3 regions of the Gynuella sp. genome follow, and region 1 is predicted to be linked to each of the others. Evidence: predicted binding sites of a transcription regulator. Region 1 holds the regulator's gene; each other region holds the start of a gene.
What was found. The regulator FNR, encoded in region 1, switches genes on or off when oxygen is low (the NO sensors DNR and NnrR bind a similar motif). The targets are predictions, from matches to a motif close to TTGATNTANATCAA.
Positions count from the first base shown of each region.

Region 2: the regulator FNR is predicted to act here: its motif matches at 7,579-7,592, upstream of adhE (bifunctional acetaldehyde-CoA/alcohol dehydrogenase).
Region 3: the regulator FNR is predicted to act here: its motif matches at 5,505-5,518, upstream of ubiT (ubiquinone anaerobic biosynthesis accessory factor UbiT).

Region 1 is NZ_JBNKSF010000007.1:278,939-289,596, forward strand. Features, by position in the region: gene ACQY6I_RS02340 (1-aminocyclopropane-1-carboxylate deaminase/D-cysteine desulfhydrase) at 1-411, shown strand, start outside; gene ylqF (ribosome biogenesis GTPase YlqF) at 448-1,311, shown strand; gene ACQY6I_RS02350 (histone deacetylase family protein) at 1,315-2,193, opposite strand; gene ACQY6I_RS02355 (bifunctional acetate--CoA ligase family protein/GNAT family N-acetyltransferase) at 2,352-5,015, shown strand; gene nudC (NAD(+) diphosphatase) at 4,996-5,829, shown strand; gene ccoM (cytochrome c oxidase subunit CcoM) at 5,868-5,987, opposite strand; gene fnr (fumarate/nitrate reduction transcriptional regulator Fnr) at 6,059-6,811, opposite strand; gene ttcA (tRNA 2-thiocytidine(32) synthetase TtcA) at 6,926-7,813, opposite strand; gene ACQY6I_RS02380 (hypothetical protein) at 7,885-8,379, opposite strand; gene ACQY6I_RS02385 (gamma-glutamylcyclotransferase family protein) at 8,660-9,244, opposite strand; gene ACQY6I_RS02390 (sulfite exporter TauE/SafE family protein) at 9,241-9,891, opposite strand; gene ccoS (cbb3-type cytochrome oxidase assembly protein CcoS) at 9,884-10,066, opposite strand; gene ACQY6I_RS02400 (heavy metal translocating P-type ATPase) at 10,068-10,658, opposite strand, start outside.
Region 2 is NZ_JBNKSF010000035.1:470,808-481,465, reverse strand. Features, by position in the region: gene ACQY6I_RS15235 (hypothetical protein) at 1-595, shown strand, start outside; gene ACQY6I_RS15230 (2OG-Fe(II) oxygenase) at 692-1,360, shown strand; gene ACQY6I_RS15225 (NAD(P)/FAD-dependent oxidoreductase) at 1,512-2,807, opposite strand; gene ACQY6I_RS15220 (protein adenylyltransferase SelO) at 2,940-4,376, shown strand; gene ACQY6I_RS15215 (hypothetical protein) at 4,480-5,733, shown strand; gene ACQY6I_RS15210 (2-hydroxymuconate tautomerase family protein) at 5,843-6,067, opposite strand; gene pflA (pyruvate formate-lyase-activating protein) at 6,551-7,345, shown strand; gene adhE (bifunctional acetaldehyde-CoA/alcohol dehydrogenase) at 7,689-10,376, shown strand; gene ACQY6I_RS15195 (type 1 glutamine amidotransferase domain-containing protein) at 10,467-10,658, opposite strand, start outside.
Region 3 is NZ_JBNKSF010000052.1:61,940-72,597, forward strand. Features, by position in the region: gene ACQY6I_RS20260 (pyridoxal-phosphate-dependent aminotransferase family protein) at 1-536, opposite strand, end outside; gene ACQY6I_RS20265 (hypothetical protein) at 849-1,703, shown strand; gene ACQY6I_RS20270 (hypothetical protein) at 1,728-2,588, opposite strand; gene ACQY6I_RS20275 (hypothetical protein) at 2,921-3,238, opposite strand; gene ACQY6I_RS20280 (cystathionine gamma-synthase family protein) at 3,464-4,705, shown strand; gene ubiT (ubiquinone anaerobic biosynthesis accessory factor UbiT) at 4,961-5,443, opposite strand; gene ubiU (ubiquinone anaerobic biosynthesis protein UbiU) at 5,577-6,569, shown strand; gene ACQY6I_RS20295 (U32 family peptidase) at 6,579-7,445, shown strand; gene ACQY6I_RS20300 (hypothetical protein) at 7,586-7,960, opposite strand; gene ACQY6I_RS20305 (N-acetyltransferase family protein) at 8,383-8,865, opposite strand; gene ACQY6I_RS20310 (protein-tyrosine phosphatase family protein) at 8,938-9,438, opposite strand; gene ACQY6I_RS20315 (DUF6348 family protein) at 9,440-10,084, opposite strand; gene ACQY6I_RS20320 (2OG-Fe dioxygenase family protein) at 10,260-10,658, opposite strand, start outside.

The sequences.
Region 1 (10,658 bases):
ACTGTTGGGGGACTGTTTAAATTCGCCAAGAACAGTAAAGTTCATGGCATTCAATGTGTTGCAGAAGGAAAGGCCACATATAGTCGAATCGCACAATGGATTGATACCAAATCTATTCCGTCAGATTTGGTTCTGATCGATTTTCATCGAGGTGGTTTTGCGAAAACAGATTCAGAGCTATTGGCTTTTTGTCGGGAATTTTCCAAGCAATTCAATATTCCTTTGGAGCCAATATATACGGGAAAAACATTCATGGCTGTGTATCAGTTGCTGTTAAGAAATTACTTTCCACCCGGTAGTGAAGTAGTGGTAGTACACACGGGGGGGCTGCAAGGAAATCGCGGATTTGAAAAACGATTCAAGGAAAAGAACCTGGCTGAATTTACAGCGTCTGACTGGCATTTCATTTAAGATACTGCAACTACTGTTTTCTATTTGAGTTGTATTATGCTTATTCACTGGTTCCCTGGGCATATGAATAAAGCCCGGCGGCAAATTCAGGAAGTTATTAATAAAATTGATGTGGTAATTGAAGTGTTGGATGCCAGATTGCCTGAGTCCAGCCGCAATCCCCTGCTCACTAAGTTACGTGCTGATCGTCCTGTCATTAAGGTCATGAGTAAATCGGATCTTGCTGATCCTGTGGTTACGGAACAATGGCTTCAACATTTTCGGCAGCAGCAGGATGTGATTCCCCTGGCAATCACAACTGAGCATCCTGACCGTGCGAGACAAATCCCCGAACTGGCTAAAAAACTGATTCCTCACAGAGGAGTTATGGGAAAACCTGTGAGAGCTATGATCATGGGAATTCCTAACGTTGGTAAGTCAACCCTCATTAATACGCTGCTGGGAAGAAAGATGGTGAAGGTTGGTAACGAACCTGCCATTACTAAAGGGCAACAAAAGGTCATGATAGGGGATGAGTTTCAGTTGATGGATACTCCGGGAATTATGTCCCCATCGCCGCAGGGCGAAATGAGTGGTTATCGTTTGGCAGCCTCGGGTGCGATCAGGGATACCGCTCTTGATTACGACGACGTGGCAATGTATTTGGTGGACTATCTAATGCAACGATATCCGGATTTGTTGATGACACGCTATGGATTGCAGACAATGGCAGAAGACAGCTATCAGTGCCTGGCTCAAATTGCTGCAAAAAGAGGTTGTTTGAAGAAAGGCGGTTTTGATTTGCACAAGGTCAGTGATTTGGTTGTACGAGAGTTTCGGGACGGCAAACTCGGTAGTATTAGTCTTGAGGAACCAGGTCAGGAAATTCCCTATCGGGATTTGGAGCCGGACCCGCAATAGCTGCTAAACCTCCAATAAGGCGCGGACATGTTGCTCAACTGATGCAGCCAGTGCTTTCAGATTATATCCGCCTTCCAGCATAGAAATAACGCGGCCGTCGGCGTACTTATTGGCAATTTCACAGAGTCTGGAGGTGATCCAGTGATAGTCATTGGCCAGCCAGTTCATTTCTGCCATCGGATCATCTCTGTGAGCGTCGAAGCCTGCTGAAATAAAAATAAACTCCGGTTTGTGCTGTACTAACGCTGGTAGCCACTGTGCTTCCCATATCTTCATCAATTGTTCGCCAGTACTGAATGCAGGGATAGGGCTATTGATGATATTGGGACGGTCAATGTTCCAATGGCTGTTCGGATAAAAAGGATGCTGAAATGATGAGCAGAACAAGACATCCGGTATATTTTTGAATATCTCTACTGTGCCATTCCCCTGATGTACGTCAAAGTCAATCACTGCCACTCGTTTGATATTATGTTTTGAGCGCAGCTCCTGAACAGCAACTGCGATGTTATTGATAAAGCAAAAGCCCATCGTAGTATTGGGTTCGGCATGGTGTCCAGGAGGCCTGACAGCACAAAAGGCTCTCTGATATTTACCGTCGACGATATCGTTAACGGCCTGAATGCCCGCGCCGGCAGCAAAATAAGCCGCGTCATGACTGTGAGGACCCATTAATGTATCCGGGTCAGCCTGAATTAACCCGGACAGTGGCGACATTTGTTCCAGTTGCTCTATGTACCGAGGGTGATGAACCCTGAGCACAGCTTCTTCATATGCCATTTCAGCCTGTAGTTGCAGCATTTTATTGTTCAGGCCAAGATTGGAAAAATGGCGCTGGATAGCCATTGTTCTGGCTGGACTTTCCGGATGTCCCTCACCCATGTCATGTTTTTCTGTGAAAGGGTGGCTCAAGAAGGCGGTATCTATCATTATTGTGATTATCAGTCTGGGTCTGAACGATTCTTAAATATAAGAGAATTTCATGGCGGAGACTATGCCTTAAACACTAATGATTCTGAACTAGCGAAAGGTCGGTGATCATGTCAGCTTTAGCAACCTTCTTTAACCCCGACAGTATTGTTGTATTTGGTGCTTCAGAGCGCGAAGGCAGCATGGGGGCCCTGGTAATGAAAAATATCGTGGCTGCAGGCTACGATAAAACGCTGATTGCTATAAACCTGAAACCATACAGTCAGGTGTTTGGTGTTCCCTGCTATCAGAGTCTTGCCAAGATCAAGCAACCAATTGATCTGGCAATTATATGTTTGCCAGCAGAAAATATTTCCAAAGTATTGAAGCAGATTGCTAAGAAAAGAATTCGTTCAGCAGTCCTGCTGACTGGCGGCATCAGTCGCCAGAAAGGTGCAACAAGAGCGGCTAACCAGGGTATCAGGGACCTGGCAATTAAGTTGGGTATCCGAATAATCGGTCCGAATTCAATGGGGGTGATGATTCCAGCGCTGAAAATAAATGCCTCTTTTGCGCATTTATTTCCTTCAGCCGGAACAACTGCGTTTGTGGGCCAGTCAGCAGCAATGGGCAGTGCTTTGTTGGATTGGGCGGTTGGTCGTGGTATCGGTTTTTCCCACTTTATTACCGTAGGAGCCGCAGCGGATGTAGAAATCGCGGACATTGTGGACTATCTGGCGGCTGACCGACGGGTTAAGTCCATTCTGCTCAATATCGAAACATTACCTGATGCTCGTAGATTGATGACCGCGTTGAGAGCTGCATCCAGAACCAAGAAAGTATTGGCAATTCGAAGTGGGCTGAAGGACCCCGTACCTGCCGGTTTAAAAAGTCGTGATCGGGTGGATTATCGCTTTTTCCGGCGTGCAGGGGTGCTCGAAGCAGAATCCATGGATGGCTTGTTTAACGGGTTTGAGATTCTCAACCGCATGAAACCGTTGTTCTTTGAGTCCCTGGCCATTATTTCCAATGGGCTGGGTACTTCAATGCTGGCTTTGAATCGTCTGGTGCAACTCAAAGGTCAGCTTGCGGATATGTCCAGTATTAAAGATGCTCTAAAAGATGTCACCTGGTATCAGGACGAAATCGGCTTTAATCCAATGGTGGTTGCGCCGAACACGTCGACTGAGGGATATCGGAGTTTGCTGCAAATGGTTGATAAGGTGAAAGGTTTGGGGGCGATAATGCTGGTGGTGACCCCGAATCACAGAAGTCATCCCATGCGATTAGCTGAGAGCCTGGTTCCGCTTATTAAGTCAAGCCGGCATATGGTATTAACGTGTTGGTTGGGGATCGAGTCTGTTCGTGAGGCGAGGGAGCTGTTTGATCGTCACAACCTGCTAAATTTTGATTCTCCCTCTGAGGCTGTCGAAGCGTTTATGATTATGGTTCATCATGAACGTAATCAGACCAGCCTTCGGGAGACCCCACCCCAGTCATTTAGTATTCAGGCATCCAATAAAGCAACCGTCGAATCATTGATTCATTCAGTTAAGCAGCAGAACCGCGAATACATGACCTGGATTGAGGCCCGGACAGTACTTGAAATATATGGTTTCAATCTTGTCGGTTCGAATTTTTATACCTCTCAGAAACAGTTATTTGCCGAACCCAATCAGGCATATCCCGTCTCCCTGCGACTGGTTCATGAGGCTTATTGTTATCCATTTGCCTATGATGATAATCCCAGAACCCGATGGCGTGGAGTGGTCATTTCGATCAATGACTTCAATGAGCTGAAAGATGCTACCCACCAGTTGTTGTCTGATCAAAAAAATCTGTTCCCTGGCAGTAAAGTACTGGGGTTTGGTGTCCAGCCGATGAGGCGAAAAATGGACTCGCTGGTATTCTCAATGGGGTTGACCCGGGATTCCCTGGTTGGCCCGCTCGTGGTGTTTGGAGAGGGGGGTTCTACAGCAGATATATTGGCTGATCGGCGCTTTGGTTTACCGCCATTGAATTCGAATCATACCCGAAAATTGATTTACCGTAGTCATGCATACTCTGTATTAAGTGAGAGATCCGATAATCCGGAAAAAGATATCGAAGAACTCAGTACAGCGTTGATGGCTGTTAGTCAGATTGCCATTGATCACCCGAGCATTGAAGGTTTGGAAGTTAACTTGCTGCTGCTACCTGACCACTCTCTGCTGGTATTGGGGGTTGCGATCAATCTGGGTAAGTCTTTTCCATCTCCAATCGTGCCTTATCCTATTCATCTAGAAGAATCAATGACGTTAAAAGATGGTCAGGAGCTGGTCTTGAGACCTATTCGGGCGGAAGATGAAGCAGAGTTGAAACTGTTTTTTGAACGCATGACAGCAGAAGCTTTGCGCTTTCGCTTTTTTGGCAGTCGTTTGAATTTTGAACATCGTGAGCTCGCTGCCATGTGTCAGATTGATTATGGTAGAGAGATGGCATTTGTCGCGGTTGATCAGTACCAGCGCATTTGGGGAGAGGTACGGACCTGGAAGGATGTTAATACCAATGAGATCGAATTTGCCGTAATGGTCGATCCTGAAATGCAGGGGAAAGGGTTTGGTTCGCAATTGATGCAGCGTATGATCCGGTACAGTGAAAATGAAAAAGCGACTGCTATCGTCGCTGAAATCATGAGTGACAACGAGCCCATGCTAAGGCTTGCCCGTCACTGTGGTTTTGAGCAGGTTTGTCAGGACGATGGTGTGTGTATGGTAAAACTGGAACTGAAAAAAGATGCTGTATCAACTGGATGAGACTTATTGGTCAATTGATTTTCAAGAAAAGCACGATTTGTCGGCAGGTAATATTCTTTTGTTTCAGGGGGGGAATCTGATTGTACCCAACTCCGGTGATTGGGTTTTGCAAGCAAAGGATATTCTGAATATTGAGGTTGATAGTGTCGGCTATATTGCCTCCCTGGAGGGGGTTCCCTGGTTTGCAGGTTGGTTGGATGAAAGTTATGAGCTGCCTGAAGGTTGGTGGGTTGTTACCGTTCGTGATGTTGCCCGAGAAAATGAGCAGGTTTTTGCGATGGTTAGCCGGGCTGTTCAGCTGCATACCTGGCGGCAGGACCATCGGTTTTGTGGGCGTTGTGGGCATAGAACACGATATTTTGATCATGAACCAGGGGCCCATTGTGATCATTGCGGGTTGACTGCTTATCCCAGGATATCGCCTTGCGTTATTGTGTTGGTGTATCGGGGGGAAGAAGTGTTACTGGCCAATGGTGTGCGTCACAAAGACTCAGGTATGTATTCAACGCTCGCAGGGTTTGTTGAGGCAGGGGAATCTGCGGAACAGGCTGTATATCGAGAAATTCTCGAAGAAGTCGGTGTGAGAGTGAAAAACATTAGTTATTTAAACAGTCAAACTTGGCCTTTTCCGCATCAACTAATGCTTGGCTATGAGGCTGAATACGAATCAGGAGATATCCGGATTCAGGAACATGAAATTCTGGATGCCCGCTGGTTCCATATCGAAGACCTGCCAAAATATGCACCTAACCTGAGTATTGCAGGCTGGATGATCGAAAGGCATCGGGAAAAGGTTCGTATGGCGAAGAAATAAAGGCGTTATGAGTATTAAACAGATAACGCCTCTGCTGCTTAGTGCTTGTCTTTTTTCTTATGAGCATCGCGATACATGAAATAGAAAATACCTCCGGTAATAAGTACCACGAGGCCAACGGTTCCTATTCCTGCGAAGATAATCTGATCGATATACATAATTACACTCTCCATACATATGCATGTAGGACGAGTGTAATTAAAAAATCAACACCAAAAGTTGATACGGATCAGCCCAAGCTGGAGACAATAATATCCAGCTCGCAACGTTCGGTTTCGCTCAATGCGGCAAGATCCCATAATGCTCTCTGATCCAATAAGGAGATTTCCTTGGCGTTACCCGTAATCTCGATCAGATCCTGCTTTTGAAAGCGTGTAAATACTCGGCTTACTGTCTCAACTGCTAAGCCAAGATAGTTTGCCATATCAGCCCGGGACATAGATAAACGGAAGGTTTTGTCAGAAAAACCGCGACGTTTGAATCTGGATGCCAAGTTTAACAAAAAAGAGGCGATACGTTCTTCTGCGCTTTTCTTTGATAACAACAACATCATTTGCTGGTCATCACGAATTTCCTTGCCCATCGTCCGCAATAACTGGCGTCTAAGTGCGGGTAATTCTGCACTCAGATCATCCAGACTCTCAAATGGAATTTCGCAGACGTTAGTGGTTTCAAGTGCCTTCGCTGAACACGTGTACAGTTGTGTATCAAAATTACTTAACCCAACCAGTTCGCTGGCCAAATGAAATCCTGTAATTTGTTCTTCACCATCATTTGTTAGCGTATAGGTTTTAAGAGTCCCCGTACGTACAGCATATACCGATGTAAACGGCTCGCCCTGCCTGAACAGATGATCACCTTTTTGGATGGGACGACCACGACGGATAATTTTTTCCAGTTTGTCGAGGTCGTTGTCCTGTAAGCCAATAGGTAGACAGAGGGGATGCAGGCTACAGGTATCGCAGTGGGCAGTACTAACCATAGAAAATTTTCCTGACAATATTTTTGGTCACATTATGGAACTTGATTCAGATCATGCAAGTATATTGACTAATATCATGACTTTTTTTTTGGACATGTACTTTACCTGCATTGATTAGCTTATGGCTCCTGGTTCCCAGCTTTCCACCTGAGTTTGTTTCATTGGGCTTAGAGGCCCGTCATCGCCAATATTCAGCGAGGCAATGCCATTAATACTCAGAGTATTGAAATCGAACAGGCTGGTATCCGCCAGTTGTGATGGCGCGACATTCTGGATTGCTCTAAAAATAATTTCACTGCGGCCGGGCTGCAGTTTTTCCCAGTCTTTCAACATTTGTTTGATTGACTGACGCTGAAGATTTTCCTGTGAACCACACAAGTTGCATGGAATGATCGGAAATTCCTTAGTCTCAGCATACTGTACAATATCTTCCTCTTGGCAGTAGGCCATAGGGCGAATCAGAATATTACGTCCTGAATCTGCCAGTAATTTAGGAGGCATTGCCTTAAGTTTGCCACCGTAAAACATGTTCAGGAAAAGGGTTTCAATGATGTCATCGCGGTGATGACCCAGAGCGATTTTATTTGCCTGAATCTGTTCCGCAAAAGCATACAGAGTTCCGCGCCTGAGACGGGAACACATTCCACAGGTGGTTTTTCCTTCCGGCACCATATCCTGAACAATGCTATAAGTATCCCGTTCCAGAATATGATAAGGCACATTGATAGATTGCAGATATTCGGGCAGCACATGCTCAGGAAAGCCAGGCTGTTTTTGGTCAAGATTAACAGCCACCAGATCGAAATGTACCGGTGCACTTTTCTGTAGCCCCAGAAGAATGTCCAGCATCGTGTAGGAATCCTTGCCTCCCGACAAACATACCATTACCTTGTCGCCATCTTCGATCATATTGTAGTCAGCAATTGCTTTTCCGACTTCCCGGCGCAGGCGCTTTTGTAGTTTGTTAAATTCTGTTTTGTCTTTTTTACTGAGTGTTTGCATGGTTTGAGGCAGGATTGGAATATGGATAAAAAACGAACGCGCGTTCTACCATTTTCCTTAGTGCTTGTAAATCAAGCAGCTATAGAGTCTTGTTTTAACCAAGCCTGTAAAAAATGAACAAACTTGACTTTGTCATGAAACTCCCTGCTAGGATGAAAATTTTTACACCAGTATTCGGCTATTCTTATGACATCCGTTTTAGCGGGTACAGGGATCCCTGAACTTTCATACATAAACCAAGCAATTGCAGTGGAATAAGCCAGATTGGTGGATAGTTCAAGATGAGGTTGTTCGAGAAAGCTTCTCTGACCAGCTAAACCTCTGACTTTACTCGCCAGGTCTGGTGTCTGCGCCAGATAATTGTCCCAAATGTTGTTATGTTCCTGCTCAGTGATATTAAAAAGACCATAACCCTGGTCAGAACTACATCCTAAATGATATCCAAGATCTGATTCTGTGGCGGCCGTGGCAATCAGTAGAGCTTCGTGCGCTTCATTCCAGACCCCGAAATATTCCAGTGTCGGTTTAATAACGCAGTTTTTTAATTCGCTTGCACAGATACCCATATATTTCACCAAAAAATGAAGTAAATGGTCTTTGCTTCAATATTGACTATATCGGTTCGCAGATACTGAAACTAAAGACTATTTACATAATCCGTCAACAAAAGTACTTATAAATTACGCTAGCAAAATCTATGAAAGGTATTAGATCTTTTGGTTGGTTTTCACTTAATTATTAGCATATTTAGTCACTAAAAATGCGCACATGCTGTTTGTTGCAGGCGCAATTGATGACTTTGATGGTTATTGAAAACAGAGTTGGCTCCAGTTCTGCAAAAAAGTGTCAGATATTTTTACGCTGCAGAATACAGTCGGGTAGGTGCTGCATCAGAAATGTGTCGTGTAGGTGATAATGAGTGTCACTTTCTATCGCTCTTGGGTAGCGAGGGGCAGACCTGTCATTGATAAGGTTACCCCAGTGACTGGTTGTTTTAATAAACTCTATTGCAAATGCTTCGTCCCAGGAAAAGCAGCCTTTAAGAATGACATCCAGATAACTTTGGGTTATCGGATATTCTGATGATGGTGATCTGGTTTGGTGGCCAACATAGGTCCAGACGATTGCATCATCAGGAAGCTGATGTTTGGTAATAATATGGCTTGTTTTCAGTGTAATACGCCCATAACCCTGTTCCCGCTCATCAAATTTGGCCAGGTTTTTTGTATCTACTGGAAATATCACACCATTGCATTCAGAAAACTCATCCTGAACTGCTCCCACTGCTATATGCATTGTCTGTGGTACAGATACGTACCAGCCGCGTTTAATTCCTTTAACAGTAGCTGGGATCGCATCGCCGGTGATGCCAGTACGTGAGCGGCTGTCTGCACAGATCAGACTGCCGTAACCAAAAATGTAATTGTTCATGAAGCTACAACCTCTATTGCCGAATACGCGGTCCATATCGCCAGGGAAAAAACCAATATTGCACTGAAAATACGAGTGAGCCGATGGGAGATCAGTTGGATCATGGATTGGCTGAAAATCGTCAGTCCGGTCATGGCTGGGAATGTGCCTAGTCCGAATGCCAGCATGGTTAGTGCTCCGTAGAAAGGGTTTGCCGACAAGCTGGCGAGACCCAGAGCAGAATAGATCATTCCACAGGGTAACCAACCCCAGGTGACACCTGCTGCGAAGGCCATTGCCATCGAATTAGGACGCTTGATTCTGATCGCCAAAGGCTGGATAAATGACCACAATACTTTACCCACACGTTCCAGGCCGGCCAGAGCATTCCAAATTCCAGACAGATATAACGCCATGCCCAGCAGCAGTAATGCTGCTAGTAATCGTAAGTACAAAATAGAAGACTGCGGGATGAAACTGGCAAACAGAGCAAAGATTAATCCTATCAGCATGTAACTACTGACGCGGCCTAGCTGATAGAGCAAACTGTATCCCAGGTGACCAGGCGCATTAAGCCCCAAAGCGGTAGCAATACCTCCACACATAGCCACGCAGTGGCCTGCCCCGAGAAGACCTAATAAGAAGGCGGGTAGTAACTGTTCAATCATGTTTATCTGAATCTTTCTTCTTCGGCATTTTGTCCAAATCGTCATCATAAAGAATTTTATGGGCCGGACTGTCGAGATCATCATACTGTCCTTTTCTGACTGCCCAGACCAAACCTGCCAGAGCGGTGCCTAACAACAGAAGAGACAGTGGTATCAGTAAGTAGAGAATCTGCATGTTATATCTGTATTTTTCGAGTTAGCCTGAGAGCATTTAATACTACCAGAAGTGAACTAAAAGACATGCCTACAGCAGCCATCCACGGAGTAATCAGCCCCGACATGGCGAGTGGTAATGCGATAAGGTTATAGATCAAACCCCAAGCCAGATTCTGGCGAATAATACGTTGGGTCTTACGAGCCAGAACAATTGCCATAGGAATTTTCCCTAACTGGTTGTTCAGCAGCAAAATATCCGCAGTCTGCTTAGTCAGTTCGGTTGCGTTGGCCATAGCAATAGATACGTCTGCCCGGCTCAATGATAGCGTATCATTAAGCCCGTCACCGACCATTAACACCGGCTGCTCAATGGCGTCTATATATTGTACTTTCGTATGCGGGCTTTGTTCCGCTGCTACATGGTCAAACCGTAATACGTCATTGATCTGCCGAGCCCTTTCGGTTCGGTCTCCAGTGAGCATGTGTGTTGTCAGTTGGGCCTTTTGTTTAAGGGCTTGAACGGCCACCATAGCATCCGGTCTAATCTGATCTGCAATTTCAATCCAGGCGATATCGGTATCTGTGGTGCTGAGCAATAACCAGTGCCCGTG
Region 2 (10,658 bases), on a different contig from region 1:
GGAGTGGCAGGCCGATTATTCATGGTTGGCGTCTGATCTGTGGATTGATTGGCAGTCGATATTGGAACAGGATCACTCCGAGCAGTTTGAGATTGGTTGGGCATCAACCTGGCAATTCAGCCGGCTGCGTCTGCATGCTGATGTGATTGTCAATCATGTCGGTGGTGAAGGTGACCGACAATACTCCCAGATTCGCAACTATGGCAATGCCGTGGGTGCAGGTGTCTGTCTTGATGCTTCGGGGGAATGTCACTTTGAGTTTGGTGCCCTGGCGATTAACTCTTTTTACAGTCGTGATGAAGAAAAAGATATCAGTTCCGATGGCGCAGAAGTCTTTATACAGCAACATGGACGCATTGCGGAAAACTGGCAAAGCAATCTTCGCGGTCGTGCCTACATTGGTGATCCGGTTGTGACTATGCAAGGTTATGCGGGTTATAAAATGGGGGATTTGATCGCCACAGATTTGTGGTTTTTGTATACCGGTTTTCAGGACGTACAGTTGGAACTGGGGACCAGTATACAGTCAACCGATGATGGTTTGCAGACCACTCAGACGATCAGTTTGAACTGGCAGTTTCAGCATCCTTTTTGATATCGAACGCTGCCATGGTAGCGGCGCAAAATATTGATTGACAAAGTTCTCCGGTAGCCATAAAAGGACGCGTTATTCTATTGGAGCAACTTCTCAATGAGCCCCGTCAGGCTACTCTTTTCTGATGATTTTAACAGCGGTGATATCGTTTTTCGCCAGATAGCGGATGGTTTGACCCGTCAAGGCTACTGTGTCATTCCTGGCGCTTTGCCAGAGGACATAAGCGAATCTTTATTGTCCGAGGTTATCACCGATGGAACCGGGCACTTTAAAGCAGCTGGTGTTGGACGTCAGGATAACTATGTTCAGAGCCATTTTATTCGCCGGGACAATATACATTGGATCGATGGGCGTACCGCAGCCGAACAGCTTTGGTTGCAGTGGACGCAGAAATTGCAGACATTTTTGAATCGCGAGCTGTTTCTGGGGTTATTTTCGTTCGAAACCCACTGGGCACATTATGAACCGGGTTCATTTTATAAGAAGCACTGTGACGCATTCCGTGGTGAGGCTAATCGGATTGTGACCGTAATTGCTTATTTGAACCCCGGGTGGATGGTTGAGGATGGTGGTGAACTGGTCATTTATCGCGAGGACAGCGACGACATTCTTACAAAAGTGATGCCTGCTTACGGGACTCTTGTGGTTTTTATGAGTGAAGAATTTCCCCATGAAGTGCAGCTTGCGCACAAGCATCGCTATAGCGTGACCGGTTGGTTCCGTTTGAACAGTTCCACCGAAGACAAAGTGGATCCTCCCAAGTAACAGGCAAAAAAGATACTTTATTGATGAAAATGTGGTGGATGCTTTCAGTCTCTGGCCGATCTTTACCCAAGGTGACATCGAACATGATGTTAGAGCATGTTCGATGTCGTTTTACCTTCGGTTTCTGAAGGGCAGACAATCAGCCGATATGTCAGTGTAGTTTTAGTCTGGGACGAATGATCTTGTTAATTTTTTCTGACAACGTCATGAGTATCATTTTTGTCCAGCCATGTAGTGCCAATTGATGCATTCGATACAGTGAGACATACGCCATACGTGCGAGTTTACCTTCAATATTCATACTGCCCCGGGTCAGGTTGCCCATCAGATTACCAATGGCGGTATAACGACTGAGAGAAACCAGCGAGCCATGATCCTGATATTTGAAATCTTTTTGTGGTTTGCCTGCCAGCGAAAGCAGAATATTGTGATACACCAGACTGGCCATCTGATGAGCTGATTGCGCGCGTGGAGGTACCCAGCGTTTTTCGTCAATCTGGCGTCCGGCGCAATCACCAATCACATAAATACTTTCATCCTGATCCGGTTGCAGATGAGCATTGACCACAATCTGATTGATACGATTGGTTTCCAGGCCGCCAAAACCCTTCAGGAAATCCGGCGCTTTGACACCTGCGGCCCAGACGATCAAATCAGCCTCGATGACCTTACCGTCAGCGGTATGTAGTTTACCGGCGTCTGCCTGTGATACCTGTGTATTGGTGAGAATATCGAGTCCAAGATCCAATAATTCCTGGTGTACCGACGCGGCGATGCGTTCACTGAGTGCAGGCAGCAGGCGAGGGCCGGCTTCGACCAGGGTGACTTTAAGGTGCTCAGAGGTTACGTTTTTTAGTCCGTATAGAGAGAACCAGTGGCGGGCATTGAACAATTCGGCAGACAGTTCCACTCCAGTGGCGCCGCCGCCAACAATGGCCACCGACAGTGAGGTGTTGGGCTCTTGTTCCAGACGTCTGTTGATCCGGATAAACTGATTCACCAGTTTGTGCTGGAACCGGATGGCCTGCTTCGGGCTGTCCAGAAAGATTGCATGCTCACGAATTCCCTGAACACCGAAGTCATTTGAAATACTGCCAATAGCCAGTACCAGGATATCGTAGCTTTCCTTGCGTTCCGGCAGGATTTCTTCGCCTTCATCATCGACGACTGGTTGCAGGTGAATGTATTTTTCTTCCCGGTTAATGCCGGACAGAGTGCCGATCTTAAAACGGAAGCTATGATTATGTGCATGGGCGCGATAGCTGACAGCGTCGATTTCGGAATCCATAGTGCCGGAAGCCACTTCATGCAATAACGGCTTCCAGAGGTGAGTTTGATTCTTGTCGATTAACAAGACATCTGCTTTTTGCTTTTTACCGAGTTTGTTTCCCAGTTTGGTTGCCAGCTCCAATCCACCGGCTCCTCCTCCAACAACCACAATTTTCATAATGATTTACCCCGCATTTTCCAAGAATTATTCCAATGTCGTCACATTGGAATAATCCCTGATCAAAACTTGAGGACTGCATGGGTAAGATTGATAATAAGGGTTCTTTGCTAACGATCCAGTTGTCATCCTATGCCATTACACGAAATTCTCAAACCCCTTCCGTTTAGACAGTTGGACCGGCCGTATTTGGTGCCAGTTTCGCTTCAGAAAATCAGTGAACCCTATTTAGTCAGTGAAAATTCGCAACTCAGCGAAACTTTTCAAATACAGCCATTACGCGAAGACGATATTTTTTTGTTGAGTGGTCATCGTAGTGTTGATGCGGTAGCCAGTGTCTATGCCGGACATCAGTTTGGTGGTTACACGCCAAGACTCGGAGACGGACGGGCAGCGTTGATTGGCGGATTGGAAGATCGCGATCAGCAGATTTGGGAAGTGCAGTTAAAAGGTTCGGGAATGACACCTTTTTCCCGGATGGGTGATGGTCGGGCAGTATTACGTTCCAGCGTGCGGGAATATTTAATGAGTGAAAATATGGCCGGACTGGGCATTCCCACAACACGCGCGCTGGCCATTACCGGCAGTGATGATGTGGTGATTCGTGAAGCCAGAGAAACCGCCGCGATGGTGACCCGGGTAGCCCGTAGTTTTCTGCGCTTTGGTCATTATCAGTTTTTTTTCCATACCAATCAGCATGAAGAGTTGAAGGCTCTGATCGATTTTACTTTGGAGCAATATTTTCCCGAGTGCCTGAATAGTGCCGAACCGATTGCCGCTTTTTTTACCGAAGTTGTTCAACGCACTGCCCGACTCATTGCCGGATGGCAGGCACAGGGTTGGTGCCATGGTGTGATGAATACGGATAATTTCTCCATACTCGGTGATACGATCGATTATGGTCCGTTTGGTTTTCTGGATCGCTTTGATCCCGCATTCATTTGTAATCATTCTGATGACTATGGTCGTTATGCTTATGATCAACAGCCAAAGATTGGATTATGGAACCTGGTACAGTTGGGCAACTGTCTGACTCCCTGGGTGGCCGTGGATACTCTGCAGCAGGCAGTCGATGGTTACAATGACGGTTACCAACGTCATTATATGGCGCTGATGTCCCATAAGCTGGGCATAGCAGAACTGGCGGAGGAACAGCGCGAATCGTTAACCATTGGCTGGCTTGAGTTATTGAAGCGCGGGCAGATGGATTATCATTTCAGTTTTACCGGGCTGACTCATGCCGAACTTCATGAGCGCAAACCGGATGTTAGGAACTTTACCCTGGACATCGCTGGCTTTGACGCATGGTGGCAACACTATACCGACGCATTGAACGACACATCTGCAACGTCGCGAAGACAACAGATGCAAGGTCATAATCCTTATTTGGTATTGCGTAATTGGGTTGCTCAGGAGGCTATTGAAGCGGCGGAGAAAAAAGATTTCACGCTAATTAATGCCTTGTTGCCGGCCTTACAGCAACCTTTTCAGGAGTACCCTGAACTGGCCTCTTATGCGCAATTACCACCGGACTGGAGCAAATCACTGGCCGTTAGTTGCTCATCCTGACGGAGCGTTTGCTTGCGGTTTGTTGTAAATATTCCCGGGGAATCCGCATAGGCTTCTGGTATCATAATTGCCACTTCAATATTTCCTCACACTAAGCTGTAACATGAAAAAATATACCGGTTGGATCGTTCTCAGTACTCTGATTTTGTATTTAATGAGTGTTGCCGGTTGGATTCCTGTATTGGCTCCCGCGCTGGCCGCCTGGATCAGCAATGCGCTAATGTGGCGTTTTATCGCCAGGAATGGTCAACGACAATCCACGATTCTGATGATAACAGGGGGAGCAGCGTTACTGTTTGCCGGCACTCAGGGCTTATGGTTACCCTGGCAGCAGATTTTCGCCGTTAACCTGCCGTTGTTGGGAATGTTTGTCGCGGTTTCTTTCCTGGCTTTGGCCAATGTTGAAAGTGAGCAGAAAATATTGCCGCAGGGGAACCGGGCACTAGTGACAACCGCCTTTGGATCGCATTTATTGGGGGCGGTTATTAACTTGTCTGTGCTGTTCGTGTTCGGAGACAGACTGCAGCGCAACGGTGCTCTGAGTGTATCTCAGCGGGTTATTCTGGCGCGGAGTTTTTCCGCCGCAGCGTGGTGGTCACCGTTTTTTGTGGCCACCGGTGTGGCCCTTACCTATGCGCCAGGCCTGAATTGGCAGGGGGTGCTTTGGCCCGGCTTGTTGATGGCCCTGATTGGCATAGGACTGTCCATTCTGGAGGTCAGTCTGAACCGAAAAGCGGTGTTCGAGGGTTATCCAATTCGGGTTGAGAGTTTGATCATGCCACTGTTTCTGGCAGTGGCCGTGATGGTGGCGCATTCCATCTGGTCAGGTATCAGCGTGCTGGTATTAATTTGCCTGCTGGCACCTGTCGGAGCAATGATGTTTATGCGAGGCGGTCCTGATCTGTATCTGGTACATGAGTTTATCAATTATAAGCTGGCTAACATTGGCAGTCAGTTTGCGCTGTTTCTGGCTGCCGGTATTTTTTCTGCAGGCATCAAAGCCCTGATTTTACTGTATCCGAATGTGTTTGATCTGACAGGGTTTGAGTTTGATTCCTGGTTATTCAGTGTTGTACTGGCGGTGATGATTACGGCTGGAATGGTAGGGATTCATCCGATTGTCAGTGTGTCCGTGGTCAGTCCATTGTTATTGCCATTGAGCCCTGATCCAGTTCGTCTGGGGTTTTTATATTTGTCCTGCTGGGCCATTTCCACCGGCACCAGTCCTTTGACCGGTGTTGGTCTGGCGCTGATGAGCCGTTATCAGGCTACCGCTGGCGCGATCATCAAAAACAACTGGCACTATACGGTTGTGATGTGGGGAGTGGCGTCGCTCGTTAACGCCTGGGTGTTATAGCGGATTCGTGCCGCGTACACAAAAACATCTCCAATGTGCACTTTGATCTATCAGTTGTACCTTTGAGGAACGTCATCTTTTCCTGGTTGCCTGCGCAGATTGGTCTGCTTCAGGACTTGTCCTGTTGTTTTTGCGCTGCCTGTTGTCTGAGAACGGTCACCTGTTCACCACCGATGCCCCAGTTGTCAGTTTCCACTTCATCAATTACGACGACGGTTGTGGCGGGATTTTTATTGAGAACGTCCTTTAACAATTGTGTGACCCCAGAAATCAATTCTGCTTTTTGTTCTGCTGTAGCACCTTCTTTGGTGATTTTGATATTGACGTAAGGCATGTAAAGTTCCTCGTAATTGAGATGGTGGTTGATGTTGCAGTAGTTGCTGGCGACTAGGGCCTGTCTACACTCATTTCATCGGCCTCAGCCCGAAGGGTTATGGCTAAAAAGGCCGCACTTTGCGTTGGTCAACGTTCGCCTAGCATGACTAAGCTTCACGTTAACCGTCGGAATGCCGCGTCACTTAATTGCAGCCTTTTTAGCCAATAACAGGTTCAACGAAACTCGTGTAGACAGGCCCTAGCATAAGATTGAACAGAGGAAATGCAATCCTGTTGGAGTGGCTTTCGCAGTGAATAATGATGGCTGGATATATCCGCTGCCAGGAATAGCAGAATTTCCATGTTGCTGAATTGGGAATGCTGTGTTGCAGATAGCGACAATACGCCTGTTCTGCGTGATCGACAACATTTTAGCAGACTGACCTGAGGCAATTTTGATAAGGACAAAGCTGCTATAGTGTCAGCCAATATAGGAGTATTTATGACCAGACTTGAAAACCTGATTCCCGTTGCGGGAGATGAAATGGATGCCGACCACATGCTCGGTCGCGTTCATTCCACCGATTCCTTTGGTACTGTCGATGGTCCAGGCACCCGCTTTGTGGTGTTTTTGCAGGGCTGTCTGTACCGGTGCCTGTATTGTCATAACCGTGATACCTGGGATCTGAATGCTGGAGAGCTGCGTTCAGTCGGTGAGCTGGTGGAGGAAATTGTTCCTTATCAGCCGTTTATGGAAATGTCTGAAGGGGGGGTGACCGTCACTGGCGGTGAACCGTTGTTACAGGCGCAATTTGTGTATCGTCTGTTCAAGAGCCTTAAGCACCTGGGTTTTCATACCTGTCTGGATACCAATGGTTACGCCGTACATTACGATGACACGCTCGATGCTCTACTTGGTTTTACGGATCTGGTCATGCTGGACATCAAACAGATCAATCCGGAACGGCATAAGGCATTGGTTGGGGTTTCCAATCAGTACGCTCTGAAGTTTGCCCGTTATTTGGCCGAACGTGAGAAAAAAGTGTGGATTCGCTATGTGGTCGTGCCCGGATATTCTGATGATTTAGATGATGCCGATGAGTTGGCTCGTTTTGTAGCACAGCTGGGGAATGTGGAAAAAGTTGAACTGTTGCCATTCCATCAATTGGGCGAACACAAGTGGAAGGAATTGGGTGAGGAATATGCCTTGAATGGTGTGACGCCTCCATCATCTGACACTATGAAACGCATTAGTGCTATTTTTAACAGTTATGGTCTTGCTACTGGAGAATATTGATATCGTATACATGATTACTATCTGATAGATAGTTAGTACAGAAATATTCTGTGCTTTAAAAATTCCACAAACACCCATCCAAAAATAAATACAAAAAAACATTTACAGGTGAATTTTCCGGTCTTTAAACAGTATCGGAAGGGTTCTTTATGTCTTTGATTTTAAAGGCATATTCTATGTATTTTGGCTCATAATTATTTTTTGAAAATAATTAATTATTCCGTGAATTCAACCTGATCTGAGTCAATAGGAAAAATGCTGATACCTCTACATTTAATGGCAATTCATTGTTGCTGATTGTCAATGAAAATGACTTTCTTGGTAGTTATAGGAGGCCCTGAAAATGGCCAATAAAAAAGTTGAAGCATCCAGTCCGGATAAAAGCCTGGCAAATTTAGATGCTCTGATCGAACGGGTAAAAGCTGCTCAAAGGGTATATTCCCGTTTTACGCAGGCACAGGTTGATGAGATTTTTCGTCAGGCTGCACTGGCCGCTAATAATGCGCGTATCGGTCTTGCCAAAATGGCGGTGGAAGAAACCGGAATGGGTATTGCCGAAGATAAGGCGATCAAAAACCATTTTGCTTCTGAAATTATTTACAACAAATACAAAGACGACAAAACCTGTGGCATTCTTGAAGAAGATACCGCATACGGCATCATGAAAGTGGCTGAGCCTATTGGTATTCTCGCAGGTGTGGTACCGACCACTAACCCGACATCCACAGCCATCTTCAAATCGCTGCTGGCACTGAAAACCCGTAATGGTATTGTCTTCTCTCCCCACCCAAGAGCAAAAAAATGTACTGCTCTGGCAGCAAAAATTGTAATGGATGCGGCCATTGCGGCAGGTGCCCCTAAAGACATTATTGCTTGTATTGAAGAACCGACTGTGGATCTGAGCCAGCATCTGATGCGCCATCCTGACATTAACATGATTCTGGCCACTGGTGGTCCCGGCATGGTACGGGCGGCTTATTCTTCTGGTAAACCAGCTATTGGTGTTGGTGCTGGTAATACGCCAGCGGTTATTGATGAATCCGCACATATTAAACAGGCAGTGAGCTCAGTGCTGATGAGTAAAACATTTGACAATGGTGTCATTTGTGCCTCTGAACAGTCTGTGGTTGTGGTTGATAGTGTTTATGAGCAGGTTAAATCTGAATTCCAGGCTCGTGGCGCTTATGTTCTGTCTGCTGAGCAGAAAAAGAAAGTTGGTGAACAAGTTATCGTCAACGGTTCAATGAACCCGGCAATTGTTGGACAGCCTGCTTACAAAGTGGCAGCTATCGGTGGTGTTGAAGTCCCCAAAGAAGCCAAAGTGATCATTGCTGAGTGTGATGCCATTGATCTCGATGAGCCTTTCGCTCATGAAAAACTTTCTCCCACTCTGGCCATGTATCGGGCCAAAGATTTTGATGAGGCGCTGGACAAAGCCGTAGCACTGGTTGAATTGGGTGGTATGGGTCATACATCTGTCCTGTATACCGATCAGGATCACAATCGTGAACGTATCGAAGAGTTTGGTCGCCGTCTGAAAACCGGTCGTATCCTGATCAACATGCCAGCTTCACAGGGTGCTATTGGTGATCTGTACAACTTTAAACTGGCTCCGTCACTGACATTGGGCTGCGGTAGTTGGGGTGGTAACTCTGTCTCTGAGAACGTAGGTCCTAAACACCTGATTAATGTGAAAACTGTTGCGAGCCGGCGTGAAAATATGTTGTGGCATAAAATCCCCAAAGATATCTATTTCCGTAAAGGTGCATTGCCTGTCGCGCTGAGTGATTTGAAAGGTAAAAAGCGGGCATTGGTTGTTACCGATCCGTTCCTGTTTAATCAGGGGTATACCGAGCAGGTCACTGATGCTCTGCATGCGCAAGGGCTTGAAACCGATGTGTTTTATGATGTTGAGCCTGATCCAACACTGCGTACCGTTAACAAAGGCGTGGAAAAATGTAATGCCTTCAAACCAGATGTGATTGTTGCGTTTGGTGGTGGTTCACCGATGGATGCAGCCAAAATCATGTGGGTCATGTATGAACATCCGGAAGTCCGTTTCGAAGATCTGGCACTACGGTTTATGGATATTCGTAAGCGTATTTATCACTTCCCGAAAATGGGTATTAAAGCTCAGATGGTTGCCATACCTACCACTTCTGGTACGGGTTCCGAGGTAACACCATTTGCGGTAGTGACCGATGAAAAAACCGGCGTAAAATATCCAATCGCCGACTATGAGCTGACACCGAACATGGCCATCATTGATCCTGATCTGGTGATGAGCCTGCCACAGGGCTTGACTGCCTACGGCGGTGTCGACGCTTTGACCCATGCGCTGGAAGCTTATGTCAGCCTGTTTGCCAATGAGTTTACCAATGGCCAGGCACTGGAAGCGATTCGGTTGCTGTTCAAATATCTGCCCAGCGCTTACAAAAATGGTAAGGATGATCCTAAAGCGCGTGAAAAAGTTCACTATGCTGCAACCATGGCGGGTATCGCATTTGCCAATGCATTCCTGGGTGTTTGTCACTCCATGGCTCACAAACTGGGTGCGCATTTCCATGTTCCCCATGGTTTGGCTAATGCGCTGTTGATCAGTGAAGTGGTGAAATACAACTCAACTGATGTACCGGTTAAACAAGGTACGTTCCCGCAGTATAAATATCCACAGGCCAAAACCCGTTATGCCCGGATTGCCGATTACCTTGAACTGGGTGGCAACAGTGCTGACGAGAAGGTGGAACTATTGGTAGCGGCGATTGATGAGTTGAAAGCCGAACTGAACATACCGAAAAGCATTCGTGGCGCTGGTGTGAATGAAGTAGAGTTTATGGACAAACTGGATCTGTTGTCAGAAGAAGCATTTGATGATCAGTGTACTCCGGCTAACCCTCGTTATCCGATGATCAGTGAAATCAAAGACCTGTATGTAACAGCCTTTTACGGACAACCTAAAGCGCTGGTACAACCGGTGAAAGATGCGGCTGCCAAACAGAGCCAGAAAAAATCTGAAGAACCCGCTGCCTGAGACAGCTAGCTCTTGCCGATAACTGATATCGGCTGATAAAAACACCCGACAGGATACCCTGCCGGGTGTTTTTTATGTCGAACGATCTTCTCAAGCTTGCAGTAATGCCAGCAAAGCCTTAGCGGTATCGGCTGAAGATGCTGGATTCTGACCGGTCACCAGTTTGCCATCTGTTACTACATGTGGCATCCAGTCGGCTCCTTTACTGTAATCACCGCCATTTTCCTTCAACATGTCTTCCACCAGGAAAGGCACGACATCTGTCAGTTGCACGGCTGCTTC
Region 3 (10,658 bases), on a different contig from region 1:
ACAATCACCAGACAATCATGCTCTCTGGCAACTGCCGCAATTTCATCTAAGGCGTGGTTGTGCGTGGTATTGGAAGTCTCCCCCTGAACGATCGTCAATACCTCCGGTTTAAATCGAGCCAATATCTCAGCCACCTGTTTCGGATCTGTACTGATACCATCGGCAATTTTCAGCTGTTCGACTTCTGCACCCGCACGCATTGCCATTTCCGCCAAACGGTTGCTGAAGAAACCATTACAGATGCTCAAAACCCGGGTTCCCGGCCAAACCAGATTGGCAACCGCCATCTCCATGGCTGCCGACCCTGGGCCGGCAACACCGACGATCCATTCCGACTGAGTCTGGAAAATGTAACGAGCCATGCGCTTAACCTGATCGATCACCCTGGCCATGACTTCGCCAAGATGGTTAATCACAATACCATTCGCTGCCGCCACAGCCTCAGGAATCGGTACAGGTCCGGCCCCCATCATTAATAAAGGTTCATCCGGCAATATCTGATAAAGCTGATCAATCTTAGGCACATCGATAGGCATAGCAGTTCAAACTCATCTGGCAGTTAAAGAACCATTCAATGCTATCATGAGCCCCAAAACAGCGCATGAAATATCTTTTGGGCCTCTACTCGAGGGATATTCTCCCAAGACCAACCTCATAACGACAATTTCACATTTTTATGGCAGCATATCGATTCACAGCATTTTCTTGCTTATTCCAATATGCGAAACTTTTAATTGGCTGCGAATTGGTACATAAAAGAAAAACCTTTGCCTGATTCTTCAGGTATATTTGCCATCCGGTCGCAAACATCTCTCCTACGCTTTATATTGACAGATAAAGGATCGATAATGATAAAAATAGCCTTCTGCCTGATGGTGCTCCTTACTATCTCAACTGTAACTACGGCAGAAACCGTAGTAACAGTCCGAGCACCCGAGTCTCCTACCGATAAACGTTATGACTATGATAATGCCGTGATCAAGCTGGCATTGGACAAGACCGTTTCAAAATATGGCCCGTATCGGATTGTATTATCTCCCGTCCTTACTTATGCCCAGGCACTTGATGTGCTGGCCAATAACACCTTGAACAATTTTGTTATGAAAAACAGCTACAGCCAGGATGTTGCCAGTCAGTCCGGATTCGTAGAATTTCCGGTAGATCTGGGAATAGTGGGCTATCGGGTCTGTTTTACCTCTGTCGACAACAAACCCAAACTTGCTCAAGTTAAGACGATCGATGACCTTAAAGCATTTACCAATGGTCAGGGCACGGGCTGGGCAGACGTAGACATCCTTCGACAGAACGGGTTTAACGTTCGCGAAGTGGCTCATTATGAAAGCTTATTCCTGCTGACAGCACATGGCTCTATCGATCTGTTCTGTCGGGGTACTAATGAGTTGTTACCCGAATATGAAGAGTTCAAAAAATTTCCTGACCTGACCTACGACGAAACTTTCTCACTGGCATATCCATTACCCCGCTTTTTGTTTACTTCAAAACAGAATCAGGAGCTGGTCAAACGTCTGGATGAGGGCATTAAGATGGCTTATGCAGATGGCAGCCTGCAAAAACTGTGGCTGGCAAATTATCAAGACAGTATCAATTTTGTACGTCTGGATAAGCGAAAAATTTTCTATATTGACAACCCTCTTTTACAAGGGCTGTCAGATAGTTACAAACAGTACATGTATAAACCGTAACAGGTACTCAGATATCAGACAGCATCAAGGCTGGTACATATATTTTTGATAATCGACTGGCAGATCCTTAATTAAAGGATTTTGGATATGAAAAATTTTTCTTTTATCCAGACGTACAAAGTCGATGCTGTCCTGATAACTCTCCAACCATAATTTCTGGAGAGACCCATCTGCATAAGCCATCTTAATACCGTCATCCAGACGTTTGACCAAATCCTGATTCTCCTTGGACGTAAAAAAGAATCTAGGCAGTGGATACTGAATGGCAAATGTTTCATCGTAGGTCAAATCAGGAAACTTTTTATATTCCTGATATTCTTTCAACAACTCGTTGGTACCACGACAAAACAGATCAACAGAGCCGTGTGCCGTCAGCAAATACAACCCCTCACGATGCGATACTTCGCGAACACTGAAACCATTCTCCCGCAGGATTTTGACATCTGCCCAGCCGGTACCCTGGCCATGGGTAAACCCTTTCAAATCATCAACAGTCTTAACCTGAGCAAGATTTTCTTTGGTTTCCCGGGACGTGAAACACACCCGGTAACCCACAATCCCCAAATCCACTGGAAACGCCACAAACGCGGTCTGTTTGGCCAGAGAGTCGGTATAACTTGTCTTCATGACAAAATTTGTCAATGAATTATGGATAATTGCCTGTTTGGATTGAGCAGAGGTCATTCTGGGAGCCTCAGTCAGGCGATATGGTCCATAAGTGGAAACAGTTTTATCCAGTGCCAGCTTGATGAGTTTATTGCCATATGCCATACCATTGTCATTCACAACTTCAGGAGTTCTGATCGTAACAACAGTCTCTTCTGCGGCCATGGCCAGAAATGGAAATCCTGCCAAAACTGCCACACAGAAAATTACTTTTATCATTTTTGCAAACCTTCCTACTATATGATTAAGCGACCACTACAGTGGACCGGCCAAAGACGCTTGCCCATTTTTGACGTGTTTTGATTTTTTTGCTTTGGTAAGTGTCCAAAGTTTCGCACATTGGTTATTGAATGAGAATGCTGTCTGTTATTTTACTCAAGGAAAATAATGATCCATCTCACAGTACGGAAGCACTTATGCCTGACACCGGGTTTGTCAATAGAACATTGATGCATCCGGACGGTCCTGACATATTGACGAACCCGCGATTTTACCAGACAGAGTTAGGTAACAATGTGACCAATACCAGACAATCTGATGCGATCGCTCTGTTATTTCCACACCCAACGTAGGGGCTCACCAAAGTCATCATAGATCCAGTGTTTGCGTGGTTTATCTTTGCTTTTTTGAGGAGGGGGAGGAGATTTACGTTTACGGGCATCGATTTTCTTCAACAGCTCACCCACAGGATGACGCTCTTCCCGGGTGCCATTGAACTGCAGAGGGATACTCCAGGGATTCAGAACATTGTCACCGGATTTGCCATTCTCAATGTTCTTGACTTCACCGCCTTGAGACAAAAACTTCTCCACTTCCTGTTCAAGGTGCTCCCGAAGCTCTTTTTTGGTTGGGCGTTTATTAGCAAGCATGATCATGTCTAGCTGTGTAAACAAACCCAGTATTTTAGCACCTTAGAGCGGATATTTTCATCAGGCAGCGATAAATTCCTTCACCAGCTGCCAGAACCCGGTAATTTTTTCAATCTCTCCACAGAACACCGGTTTAACATTAAAACCTCCGGATGGTCGTCAACCATTAAGGTCTGACATAATATGAACAACACCTTTTGAATCAATAACAGACCAGGACACCCCGTGAGCACAGAAACCAAACGTGGCTTTACCACCCAGATATTGCACGGTGATCGTCAGAGCACCATTGAACATGGTTCAAACTGTAAACCCATCCATACTGCAATCGCCTACGGCTACAAAGATGCAAGAGAGATTGCAGAAGTATTCCAGGGCACCAAGCCCGGATACTCCTACGGTCGCCAGAATAATCCCACGACCACGGCACTGGAAAACAAAATCACCACCATGGAACAAGGTACCGGCAGCATTGCCTTCTCCACCGGTATGGCGGCAATCAGCGCAGTCATGATGACTTTGCTGCGCCAGGGAGACCATCTGATTGCCAGCCGCTTTATATTTGGCAATACCAACAGCTTTCTGAATACCCTGATGAACTTTGGCATTGAAGTCAGCTTCGTGGATGCTACCGACAGCACTCAAATCGCAGCTGCCGTACAACCCAACACCAAAATGGTGTTTGTGGAAACGATTGCCAATCCATGTACTCAGATTGCCGACCTGAAGAACATTGGCCAACTGTGCCAGGAAAAACAACTGGTGTTCGTCGTGGATAACACCATGACCTCCCCATACCTGTTCAAACCAATTAAAGTGGGGGCATCACTCTCAATCAACTCCCTATCCAAGTGCATTGCCGGTCATGGTGATGTACTTGGCGGCGCCGTCACAGAGCTGGGTCAGTTTGACTGGAGCCGCTACGACAACATCATCGACACCTATAAAAAAGGCGATAGCCGCAACTGGGCACTTACCCAGATCAAGAAAAAAGGTCTGCGCGATACCGGCGCCACCCTGGATTCCATGGCTGCTCACCACATTGCCATCGGCGCCGAAACCCTGTCCCTGCGGATGAGCAAAATCTCTGACAACGCTCTGAAGCTGGCACAATTTCTGAGTCAGCAGGATAAAATCGTCAAAGTCTTCTATCCAGGGCTGCCAGAGCATCCAGAACACGAAAGGGCCGCAGAACTGTTTATGGCCTATGGTGGCCTGATCAGCATCAACCTGGACCCGGCCATCGACTGCTTCGAGTTTCTTAACCAACTGCAGGTGCCGATTATTTCTTCCCACCTGGGCGACAACCGCACGCTCATCATCCCAGTGGCCCATACCATCTTTTATGAAATGGGACCGGAACGCCGGGCAAGCATGGGGATTGACGACAATACCATCCGGATTTCCGTTGGCATCGAAGACATTGAAGACCTCATAAACGACTTTGACCGGACACTAAATGGATAAACCCGGTCACTGTAACGACCTGCCACGCCCTAGTGTCGTGTCTCAAATAAAACGCATATTTAAATGGGCCGCCGAATTCACTTCGCAACTCTATGTTAAGTTCAGCAAACGGCGTCCCAGTCTTCGAGAAGCCCTCAAGACGCCCACCGCTTCATTCCAGCGCTTGACAAGGGAATGACCATCGCCTGCGAGCTGCACCTCGTTGTGAACATCTTGAGGTGCTTGTTTAATATAGGTTTTATTCAACACACTACACTAGGGCCTGCTCCACTGATGCAGCTTCTGCAAGGTAATGCGAAAGGGATTCGGCAGGTCCTCCGGCTCAATACTGTCAAACAGATTTTTGACCGCCAGCCCCAGCTCTGTATCACCACTGATCACAAGCTCACGTTGAAAAAACAACGTATCAGGATCAACCGTCCGCGACATTAATTTCAAAAAAGCACGGATTGGCCCTTTGATCCGGCTTTCACTCTGCGTCTGCCCAGGCCGCATCAGAAAATGCTGGTGTTCATCGACCGTAAACGACCAGCACATAGCGGCATCTGTTAGCTCAATCGTGACCCAGCGCCCCTGTAGAAAATCGAATTCATCTTCCGCCAGTTGCTGCCGGAAACACTGAGTGACAACGCTGGAAACCAGCCGGCTTTGTAACGATACTGGTGCCAAAGCGAAGGTTTTCAGCCATATCAACGACATTCGACTGGCAACATTCAGTACCTGAGTTGATTCAAACACATGACCTCCACGGTCAATCCCTAACAATAGAACAATTCTAGAGACTCGATAGTTAAGCGAATTGATATCCATCAATCCGCCACGTGCACGCTTATCTAGAATGGTGAGTTTTAATTAGAGTTGTTTGAATCTTATGGAGCTAGTCTGTCCAGCAGGAAACCTCCCTTCCCTGAAGGCGGCGATTCAGCAGGGAGCTGATGCTGTTTATATCGGGTTTAAAAACCAGACCAATGCCCGTCATTTTGCTGGCCTCAATTTCAACGACCGCAAAGCGCGGAATGCCATTGCCGAGGTCAGAAACCGTGGCAAAAAATTATTTGTAGCGATTAATACCTACGCAAACAATGACTCCCTCGCCGACTGGCACAAAGCCGTTGACGAAGCTCATGCGATTGGTGCCAATGCCGTCATCCTCGCAGATATAGGACTGATGGAATACTGTGCCCGCAAATACCCGGACCTGGCCATACACCTGTCTGTTCAGGGTTCTGCAACGTCCCTGCCAGCGCTGCAGTTTTATCAGTCGCATTTCAACGTCAAACGCGCCGTACTACCAAGAGTGCTGTCAATCAAACAAGTTCGCTACCTGGCAGAACAAAGCACCATAGATCTTGAGGTATTCGGCTTTGGCAGCCTCTGTATCATGGCCGAGGGGCGCTGCCATCTGTCTTCCTATTTATGTGGCGAATCCCCCAACAAAAACGGCGCCTGCTCTCCGGCCCGGTTCGTGGAATGGCGGGAGCACCCTGCATACCTCGAAACACGTCTCAATGATGTTGTCATCGATCGTTTCAAAGCAGATGAAAAAACCGGATACCCGACATTATGCAAAGGCCGTTTTCAGGTTGAAGATCAGCTTTATCACACCCTTGAATGGCCCACCAGCCTCAACACTCTGGCTATTCTGCCGGAGCTGCAACAGGCTGGCGTCAAAGCCATCAAAATTGAAGGCCGGCAACGCAGTCCGGCGTATATAGAAAATGTCGCTCGAATATGGCGGGCGGCTCTGGATCAACTGACCAAAGATCAGCCTTATCAGGTAAAAGATGAGTGGATGTCGACTCTGGCAACATATGCGGAAGGCGAACAGACAACCCTGGGAGCCTACGACCGCCCCTGGCAATAGGAGTTGGAAATGAAAATAACAATTGGTGCCAACCAATTCTATTGGAACAGAAATGATACCTTTGACTTTTACCACCAGTTACTCAGCGCCCCTGTGGACCGGGTCTACCTCGGTGAAACCATTTGTCCAAAACGCAAAGAACTGCGTTATGACGACTGGCTTGACATCGCCAGACAACTCAGCGAAAAAGGCAAAGAAATCGTTCTATCGAGCCTGACACTACTGGAATCCGAATCCGACTTTCGTCAGGTAAGACAAATATGTGCCAACGAGCAGTATCTTGTGGAAGCCAACGACATCGCGGCTGTACAAATCGCATCAGAACTCAATAAGAATTTTATACTCGGTCCAGCCATCAACATATACAGCAGTGCCACGCTGGATTTTCTGGTCCGCCAGGGTGCAGTGACTTGGGTTCCCCCAGTGGAAATTGGCTACCAACAGATAGACACCATTTATTCTCAGGCACTGACATCGGTAGATCTGGAGATTTTCGCCTATGGTTACCTGCCACTGGCCTACTCCGCACGTTGCTACTCAGCCCGTCATCACCAATTTCAAAAAGACCAATGCCAAAAAATCTGCATGGAATATCCTGACGGCATACAGATTTTCTCCCAGGATGGCGAACCCGTTTTTAACCTGAACGGCATCAGTACCCAGTCCGGAAAAATCGCCCAACTGATTACCGAGATACCACGTATGGAACTCATGAACGTTGACTACGTTCGTTTGAGCCCGGTCAAAAACGGCTTTTTTGAGACGATAAAACGCTACCACAAAGCACTTACCGGACAACCAGATCCTATGATTCCCATCGCCCGCACCGGCTGTAATGGTTACTGGTTTGAAGAAGCTGGCAAGGAATGGGTTTAACCTTCGACATCTCTGCTAAAGCCATAAACTCAGCTCAAGACTCATGAACACAACCCTTAGGTTTTCTTCATGAGTCGGCTGTTATCTGGATACACCCTTCCATTCAAGAATTTCCGTTAATGACTTTATAGCAAAAAGGCTTACTTGTAGTTAGGTTCATCGTTGGCTTTGCCAAGTGAAAAAGCCACTTGTCGGCCAGTACCTGTTCTGTGGTCTGCCGCCGCAGGGTTTTGCATAAAGGCTTCTTTTTTAGACATTGCAAAATTCCGGCCTTCAAGATACACGCGTTCTGCACCACGGTCGTCCACGAAATTGCCTTGGTAACTGAGTTTTTTGCCTGGCGGGCAAATGCATTGGATGCTTATTGGGCGAAAATCAAATTCGTTGGAGGAGGATAATTTCTGCACGACGAGTGCACGTTTCATGAGCGGGGTGTGTTTGTCACATTTGGTCTTTTTGATCTTTAAAAGCTTCCGCCGTTGACGAAATTGGTCGTTAGGTATCACTGCATTCATTTGGTTTTCGTGTGAACATAGGTTATTGGCTTCGTTAGCTTTTCTATCAGCGAATAAAATGATGTTTAATTAAGTGGCCTCTGAAAAATGGCCTATTTTCGCGCAGGACGTTGTCAGGGTCAGCATTACGGAAATTTCTGTCAAATGAAAACGAGTCATGGTATTTAATATGGTTATGGCTTTCCTGTCTGTTGGCGGGTTCAGTCATTCCAATGCTGTTAAGCATTAAAACTCCCGGCTAACTCGAAATGGTGAAAAGACATACCTGTTGGCAGTTGCTTTGATACTGAATTTATCAAGAGAGAAGATGCACTACCGGACTTTAAAGCGCCCTTAACAGAACATTGAAACAGGTATAAATACCCATGTCACGGTCATTCTACATCCAGGTGAATTATTTATCTCTTTTGCGGTAGTCATCTTTATTCAACCAACAATACAGATTCATAGTAATCTGTCTCAGCATGTTTGGGATTGGGTCGACAATACTTCCAGCCATTTCGCTGATAAAAATTTAGCGCTCTCTGGTTGCTACGGCTGACGGATAATATAGCTCTGTTGCAGCTCGCCTTTAACAACACAGAAAATATATGGTCCTGTAACTGTTGCGCAAGCCCCAGCCCGCGATACTCCGGCTTCAGGTAAATCAGATGTATGTAGCCGGTTCTTGGTTCAGATGAAAACGTGCGAAACTCCAATTGACCGGCAATGTTTTTGCCGTTCCAAACATGTACGTAAGACCATTCCTGCAGCAACAATCTTTCGGCTATTCGTTCCCGATAGCCAGTCAGAAAATCATCAAATCCCTCATAATGACCGAAGCTGCAAAGGTAGGCATCTTTACGGGCCGCCACACAACTATCGAAATCGCGTTCTAAGTTGATCACTTTGAATTCCAGATCCATTGCCGCCTCTTATACCAACCGATGTAATGTCCGAAAATATGAAGCCTTTCCTAAAACCCGAAATGGCTTTCATCACGTATTAACAATATCACCGCAATAGCGCGTCACCCAATCTATCTGCTCCTGAGTGTCTGGTACGGATACGCCTCTTTTTTGCGATATATATTCGAATGCGCCTAATGGTTCAAAACCACATTGCAACAAAACTCCTGCGGCAACGATACCTGTTCGGCCAATGCCGGCACGGCAATGAATCACCGTATTCACCCCTCCGGCCATCTCGTGATACAAGCGCTTTGTAAATGCTGTAAACCGTGCTACAGAATGCGGCAGTCCTCTGTCGGGAATGGGGAAGGAGATGAATTCCATACCGTTTTTTTCGGCCAGCTCACGTTCACGGCTTAAACCCACATCGATGGCTTCCTGTTCTTCGAGAAGAGATACAATCTTATGGATGCCGAAGCGGGCAATAGCTGTAAACTCATCTTCGATCCATTCACCGGATACCGGTTTTGCCATCACAAACAAACAGCCACTGCCGATTTCTTCAACTTTATATATATCGGGAGTCATATTAGGAAGTTCTATTTTCTATCAGCATTATAAAATTGCGAATACTGTAGTAACCGTGCTTTTTAATCCATGGCAATGATTTCAATGCCAATAACCCTGCATCCCATATTTCATTATTGTTTAACGCTTCAAAGGTTTGCTCGCCAGATACATTGCAAAAAAAACAACGAAACCATGACGGGTTAGTACTCAACGATTTGTTCTTAATGGCTTGTTCGATGACGGAAAAAAATCCATCTGGAATCGTGGCATCAGTTTCGGTACTGCCACGGGTACCAATATTACCAATAAAAGCTTTATATTCTTTCCCGTCAATATTCCAGAGTTCGATCGATACCTGATCCGGATCGGTTTGACCCCAGAGGGAAGCAAGCAAGACATGGAAAGAATTGACACAGAAATTGTGCAATGCGTCATTGATTGCACTGCGCCCCGAGCCGATGCCTGCGAAACTTTCCGTAACGATTCGTCGGTCCTCAAGCAACACCTCCACTTCCAGACAACCGTTTTGTTCTCTGGGATACCAGATAGCTCTGATCGCAGGTAGTTTGCCCAAAGGAACAATCCACTCATTGCTGATTTGAAACTGTATTTCATGAGCAGACATCAACTCAGATAATTCTTTTTCAAGTGTTATTGGTTCCATGAAGTACCTTGTGGTTTAGAATATCCCTGCACTGCCAAAGTGACATAGTCTTCGACATAAATACTAATTTTATGCGGCATTCCAAGATGGGTAGACTTTATTCTCTTTCATTGAGTACCAACATATATTGAAACCCTGTCAGCGACAGAACGTATACCAGATGTCCGCTACAGCTTTAATACCCCGCAACCCTCAGGCGGTCTTTAAAGGTCACAACCAGAATATCGCGATAGCCCTCCACGGCAGGATCAATCTGTTGGATGGCGGTGACGCCATGAAGAATTTCCCGGTCATTAACGATGGCCATACTCATGGGTTCACACAGGGTAAATTCGTCGAGCAGGTTATGGCGGTGATCGAAAATCTGGCTAATGCCTCCTTCGACACCATGGCGGTTGATCAGTACCATCATGACGAAATCGACTCCATCACTGTGGATACCTTCTGGCGTTGGCAGGCCACGTTGGTGATGATTGGCGTCGATCCGAAACTGGTGAGCTTCGATATGCCAGCTAGCCTCAGGAGCCAGGCGGGAAAAGATCCGGCAGCCTGTGTTCATCAGTGCGACAAATAT